DNA from 3 places in the Thermanaeromonas toyohensis ToBE genome. Region 2 is predicted to be linked to each of the others. Evidence: riboswitches for the same ligand, from Rfam matches in the RefSeq annotation. Region 2 holds a riboswitch; each other region holds the start of a gene.
What was found. A riboswitch is a leader RNA that binds a small molecule or an ion and turns the genes downstream of it on or off. The one in region 2 is predicted to bind cyclic di-GMP.
Positions count from the first base shown of each region.

Region 1 (2,194 bases), 980 kb from region 2:
TCTTAATTTCATAAACGAGGTAGCGCAGCGGGAAAACATGCCAGTTAAGGCCGAAAGATACGATTTCCGCCAACCTTTACCTTCCCAATATGTAGGATACTTTGATACTTTTATTACGGACCCGCCGGAAACCTTAGAAGCTTTGGAAGTATGCCTTAGCCGGGGATTGGCTAGTCTCAAAGGGGAGGGTTGCGCCGGGTATTTTGGTTTAACCCATGCTGAATCTTCCCTTAAGAAGTGGAATCGGCTCCAGCAGCTTCTAGTAGGAAAGTTTAAAGTAACCATCACGGATATTATTGAAGACTTTAACCAGTATGTGAATTGGGATTATCTCCTTCCCAGCCTTAAGGCGAAGCTCCCCTTTGTTGAGGTAGAGCCCCAGATGAATTGGTACCATTCGGCCATGTATAGAATACAGGTTTTGGAACGGGTGGAAGCGGTTAAAAACGAACCGGCCGCTTGCGAGCTTTATGTAGATGAAGAGGCTCTTATTTATGGAAGCCAGGGTAGTTAAAAATTTTAACCAAAACTTTAGCTAAATTTTGGAGAACCCTGCAGGATTTTGGCATTTTGTGTTGAATAAGTATTAACCATCAAGGTAAAAATTTCTTACTTAGCGCTCCGTTAAGGGCAAGCTCTCCGAAAGGGGATGCGCGCAAAGCCATGGGTCTAAGGCTCCGGTGGCCCGAGTAGCTTCCCTGGGCTTACCGGGGCTAAGATCGCCAGGCTGCCGGGGCTGGAAAGCTTGTAGTTTGCCCGCCCTTGTTCGGAGCGGGCTTTTTTGGTCGTTTTAGGACTATGGTCCCATAGAAAAATAGGGACTTTAGCCTCCTACACTTTTTACCAATTTCTTATTACACTGTTGGATAAAGGTGAAAAACAGGAGAAAGAAGGGAAAGAAGGGTGTTTTTGTCGGCGGTAGGGGAGGCCTTACGAAAAGTCCTCGAAGCTGCTGCTCTACGGCAGCGGGTTATCGCCCATAACTTAGCCAACGCCAATACACCAGGCTTCAAGCGCTATTACGTCACTTTTGAAGAAAGCTTAAGGCGCGCCTTGCGCGGGGAACAGGGATTGACGTTGTACCGGACGCATCCCAGGCACCTACCGGGCTCTGGTCCTGAAGTAGAACCGAGGGTAGAGCAGGATCGCTTCACTGCTATGCGCCGGGACGGTAATAATGTAGACATCGAGCGGGAAATGGTGGAGCTGGTTATGAATTCCTTGAATTATAACCTCGCTGTACAACAGTTAAACGGGCGTTTAGGGATGTGGCGCTATGTTATCAATGAAGGGAGGCGGTAAAATTTGGAGCTTCTCCCTGGCTTGGCTATCAGCGCTTCCGGGCTTACGGCCGAGCGCTTGCGGCTGGATCTTATAGCTAGCAATTTAGCCAATATCTATACCACCCGGACGGCCCGAGGCGGGCCCTACCGCCGAAAGGTAGCTATCTTTGCTGAACGGCTCCGGGAGCTCAAGGGGATTCCAGGGCCTCAAGCCCCAGGCTATGGTGTACGGGTAGTGGGTATTGCTGAGGATAATACGCCTCCGCGCTTAGTGTATGATCCAACTCACCCTGATGCGGATACCCGGGGATATGTTGCCCTCCCTAACATTAACGTGGTAAATGAGATGATAGACCTCATCACTGCTTCCCGGGCCTACGAGGCTAATGTAATTGCTTTTAATGCAGCTAAGTCCATGGCCTTGAAAGCTTTGGAGATAGGCCGTGTTTAAAGGAGAAAGCAGGCTGAAAAAGCGAGAGGTTGAAGGAAGGGAACGCGATGGTGCAAGGATTATCTCTCCTCCCTACTTCTCCTCCTTTGAGCTTGGGAGAAGGCCAAAGAACAAAACCGGTTGGTGCAGGAGAATTAGCAGCTTCCTTCCAAGAGATCCTCAAGGAGAAGCTAGCGGATTTAAATGAGACCCTGCAGAAGGCTGATAAACTTACTCTCCAGTACCTAGCAGGAGATATCCAAGACATACACGAAGTTATGCTGGCCTTGGAGCAAGCAGGTCTCGCCCTGCAACTGGCTGTACAAGTTAGAAATAAAGTTATCGAAGCTTATCAGGAAATTTCGCGGATGCAAGTGTAGGAGCTCTATAAAGCATGAAAGGGCGGGAGTGGCTTAAGAAGGTTACAGGGTATTGGTCTAGCCTGTCCCCGGCTAGGCGTTCGGCTTTGGCTGTGGTGATT
Region 1 is NZ_LT838272.1:992,035-994,228, forward strand. Features, by position in the region: gene B9A14_RS04810 (bis-aminopropyl spermidine synthase family protein) at 1-514, shown strand, start outside; cyclic di-GMP riboswitch class I at 620-735, shown strand; gene flgB (flagellar basal body rod protein FlgB) at 904-1,302, shown strand; gene flgC (flagellar basal body rod protein FlgC) at 1,306-1,734, shown strand; gene fliE (flagellar hook-basal body complex protein FliE) at 1,764-2,093, shown strand; gene fliF (flagellar basal-body MS-ring/collar protein FliF) at 2,108-2,194, shown strand, end outside.
Region 1: it holds a riboswitch for cyclic di-GMP, as region 2 does, so the genes downstream of both, flgB (flagellar basal body rod protein FlgB) here and B9A14_RS00070 (HD-GYP domain-containing protein) in region 2, are expected to answer to the same signal.

Region 2 (2,194 bases):
TTCTCCTTAACCTTTTAGATAACGGGATCAAATATACTCCGAGGGGTGGTTCGGTAACTGTAGCTGCAGAGCGGGAAGGATCTAAGATACGGGTGGAGGTGCGGGATACCGGCATAGGGATCCCGAAGGAAAGCTTGCCTCGGGTCTTTGAACGGTTTTACCGGGTGGATAAGGCCCGTTCCCGGGAACTTGGGGGTACAGGCTTGGGGTTATCTATTGTAAAGCATATGGTAGAATCCCATGGTGGGACGGTAGGAGTCCATAGTCAAGTAGGGCAAGGTAGTACCTTTTACTTTATACTCCCTATAGCCGAAGGGGAGGAAGGGGGTGAAGGAGTTACGAGAAGGTAAGGTAGTGGGGACTTTAGGAGGGTCCCGGGAGATAGTTTACCGTCGGGTGGTGGATGAGAAGGGTAGGGTTACTTTACCCACTGAAATGAGGCAGCAACTAGAGATCCGGGCGGGGGAAGAAGTAGAGTTTCTCCTCCGGGAGGACGGACAGTGGTATATCCGCAAGGGATTCCCCCAGCGGGCTTGCACTTTTTGCGGTTGTGAGGTGGATTTAATACAGGTTTGGGGGCAGACCCTCTGTCGCCGCTGCGCTAAAAAATATCTGTATCTTTTAGCCCGGGAGCTAGAACTGGATATTTTTGTGGGAAAGAGTGGGAATCTACCAGATTAAGGAGGATTTTGGCTAACGGCGTCGAACAAATTTACCACCACAAAAAAAATCTCGAAATAAGAGCTGCTTCAGGGTAAACCTGTCGAAAGGCAGGGGCACAAAGCCATGGGTCTAAGGCTTTTCCCTTTAAGGGGTTAGCTCCTCTAAAGGGAGGCTATGATCGCCAGGCTGCCAGCTCTTAAGGGGTATAAGTGACCCTGGCGAGCCTTGCTCTGAAGCAAGGTTATTTTGTTTTATTAAAAAGAATTTAAGAGAGGATGTCCTTAAGTGGACGCCTACGCCGTTAGCGCATTGCTTGAGGATTTGTTTAGACATTCGCGCCTCACTTACTACCATTGCCTGCATGTAGCCGTTACTGCTCGCCAGGTAGCCATGGAGCTTGGATTAGAGTACCAAGAAGTGGAGAAGATTTTTTTAGGCGCTCTATTTCACGATATCGGCAAACTCAAAATTCCCCGGGCTATATTACATAAGAAGGGTCAGCTTACCCCTGCGGAGTGGGAAAAGATGTATAAACACCCGGAGGAAGGGTGCCACCTTCTACCGGATACCTTTCCTTGGCAGCCTATTAAGGAAATAATCCTTTACCACCATGAAAGATGGGATGGTAGGGGTTATTATGGGCTATCCCGCACGAAGATACCCCTAGGAGCTAGGATAATAGCCCTGGCTGATGCCTTTGACGCCATGACCTCACGGCGGCCTTACCAAGAAGCCCGCGGCTTAAGCGCAGCCCTGCGGGAGCTAGAGGAATGTAGTGGTAGCCAATTTGATCCTCAAGTTGTAGAGGCCTTTTTTTCCCTTACTGCAGGGTTCCTTAAGGGCCGGCAGGTCTTAAGACCGGAAAAAATTAATCTGATCTTAAACGTAACAACACGGAAACTTAACAGTAATGAGTTATGATATCAATGAACAGCCCGCTAGCCCTTTACTACAAGCGTCCTCTGACCTCCTTTTTTATATAAACCTTAAGCTTAGCCCAGAGATTTCTCTGGGCGTTTTTTTACCTTGCCAAAACAAAAGCAAAGAAGGCCGCGATCTTGCGGCCTTCCTTTTAAAGAGCCCATAAGGACCTTAACACCGGCTAACACACATCCCTACAGAGCCCATACCAGCCTTTCGGCGGGTATAGACCCTTACGGAACCTATGCTAACCTTAGCTCGACAATTTAAAGTACCTGAGAAGCCGAACAAGGTCTCTCGATCTTGTTCGACCTCTAGCCTTTAAAGGTTGCCTGCGGCACCTTAAATTGTCTTAGCTCGACCAAGGATCATCCTTGCCGACCTGCCCCTAATCCTTCGGACTAGGGGCAAGCCTTGACGGACTTATCCTTGATCTTCCCGCCAGCCGGTACCGAGCCTTTTTGACCCGGTACCGACCTTTGGCCGGAGATGGCCGAGCCCTTGCGGACCCGGCCATCTCCTGGGCTCGGCCCTTATGGACCCTGACGCTATTATTATTACCCGGAGCATAGGATAATATTTATTCTAAAGCAAAATCTCTTTGCTAAAT
Region 2 is NZ_LT838272.1:14,271-16,464, forward strand. Features, by position in the region: gene pnpS (two-component system histidine kinase PnpS) at 1-350, shown strand, start outside; gene B9A14_RS00065 (AbrB/MazE/SpoVT family DNA-binding domain-containing protein) at 328-681, shown strand; cyclic di-GMP riboswitch class I at 744-857, shown strand; gene B9A14_RS00070 (HD-GYP domain-containing protein) at 949-1,584, shown strand.

Region 3 (2,194 bases), 1.4 Mb from region 2:
CTTCAATTGCTGAGGATAATTCTTCCGCTGCTGCTGCAAGAGACTCGGCTGATTTAACGATATCAGTTGAATGCTTAAGCGTATCAGCTAGATCTGCTAAATTATTGGTACTAGCACTTATCTCGGCCAGCGCATGGGCCTGCTGCTCAACCCCTTGTAAAGCTTGCTCAGTTGCGCTGGCTTGCTCTTCAGCAGTAGCTGCTATTTGCTCGCTTCCCTTTTGGAATTCAGCCACTGCCTTTTCTACTTCAGTAATTAGCTGTTCGATCCTAGTTGCACTCTCTACTACGTTGACTACGGAGCTAGCTATCTTCTTAAGCTCATCAGTTATAACTTTGCCCTTTTCTGTTTCACCTCTAGCTACCTCGGCTGCTTTATTAATAGCTTCCGCCACTATCCGTACATCTTCTTGCACGCTATCCACTATCTTCCGTATATCACTGGCTGCTTTCTCGGAAGTTTCTGCCAGGGTCCTTACTTCGTCGGCTACTACGGCAAAACCACGGCCGTGTTCCCCAGCCCGTGCGGCCTCAATCGCAGCATTTAGAGCCAAAAGGTTAGTTTGGTCAGCGATCCTTACGACAGTCCTAACAATCTCACCAATCTTGGCCGCTTCTTCTTCCAGCCTTGCCACCAGTCTGGCCGATTCTTCGCTTCTAGCAGCGCTATCGTCTACACCTTGGATCAGTTCTTCGATGTCTTGAGATGTGCGGTTTACTAAATCCCTTATGGCTTCACAACGGGACAGCGACTCCCGTGCCTGCTTTACAGAGATTTTCGCCGCCTCGCCAATAACCTGTATGGCAGCCAAAGACTGCTCGGTAGCACTGCTAGCCTCCTGAGCTCCGCTGGCTATTTGTTCCATAGCGCTGCGCAATTCTTCTACAGCACTTGAAGCCTGTTCAACTCCAGAAGAAAGTTGTTCTGTTGCACTAGCTATCCGCTCAGCTATCTGTTGCTGCTTGGCAAAGGTTCGAGCCTGCCTCCTGCGCGCTTCTATCTCTTTCTTATCTCCCTCCTTTACTAGTTCAGTCTTAGAAGTATCCCTATATACCCCTCGGCTGCCCGTAGGTAAAGGTTCTAATGTTTTGGTAGAGGTAATAGCCATAGGTGTTGCCTCCTTCTTAATTTTTGGTAGTTATGACTTATCTTGCTTTAAGTTAAATAAACTTAAATCTAAAATTAGGCTTAAAATAAGCTTAAAATAAAAGGGAGCACGTTTCTGCTCCCTCCTACCTCGATGCACCGGCAGCCTGGCAGCCTTAGCTTAGATCCCGCCTTAGGCCCATGACTTTGCGCCCCGCCCTTTCGAACGGTTTGCCCTTCTCGGTGCAGATAACGTACCTTTCCTGTAGCCTTCTAACTTACTCAGCCCTTATCTCTTATTTTATTTTGCTGTTATTTTATTCGACATTATGTCTAAAAATCCTCTTTTTAAGTTAAAATTATCCCTTGCATTGTTTGAAGATCAAGGAGAAATTTGTCGAAAAACCGCAGGTATTTTGGCCGCCCTGAATCCAAGCTCTTTTACCTCCAAGGTATAACATCTATTTCACCTTCCGCGTTAAGGCGAAGCCTTATTTTTCTTTCTTCCCTGGTGAAGGGATAGATTCGGACACCTATTTTTACAAAACTATTTTCATAGGCATGTTCGATAGTGACTACGCCTTTTTCCTGTACCGTGACTGTACTTTTGGCTCCGCCCCGGGTGCCCAGTTCCCTTACGTACACATCCTCTCCTGCCTTTATTTCCCCGCCTCTAAAGGCGCCATGGATTATAACCTTTTTTCCTGCTTCGATATAAGAATTGTCACAACCTATACGGCTTACAGTTACGCTTCCTGAGGCGATAATTTTGGAGTTAAGCACATAGCCCACAGTCACGTTGCCGTTTTCTGTTTTGTCCTGGATTTGAATATGGCCTAGCAATTCCATAGCCTCATTGTACAGTTCCTCTATCTCTTCGATGCTGACTATGGCAAGGGGTAGGCGTACTAACTTATACTCCATGTTATTTAAAAACCGGGTGAGGGGAGGATACTCAAAGGGGAGCTTCTTGACGTACTCTCTAAGGACCTGAATAGATGCTGGAATACCAGGATACTTCCGTTCAAGCAACAATTTGACTAAAGGGCCGATGGTGCTTCCTGTGTACTTCTCTTTAAGCTGGTTGAGGGCCAGAAATAGCTCTTCT
Region 3 is NZ_LT838272.1:1,942,140-1,944,333, forward strand. Features, by position in the region: gene B9A14_RS10050 (methyl-accepting chemotaxis protein) at 1-1,108, opposite strand, end outside; cyclic di-GMP riboswitch class I at 1,245-1,332, opposite strand; gene B9A14_RS10055 (FapA family protein) at 1,528-2,194, opposite strand, start outside.
Region 3: it holds a riboswitch for cyclic di-GMP, as region 2 does, so the genes downstream of both, B9A14_RS10050 (methyl-accepting chemotaxis protein) here and B9A14_RS00070 (HD-GYP domain-containing protein) in region 2, are expected to answer to the same signal.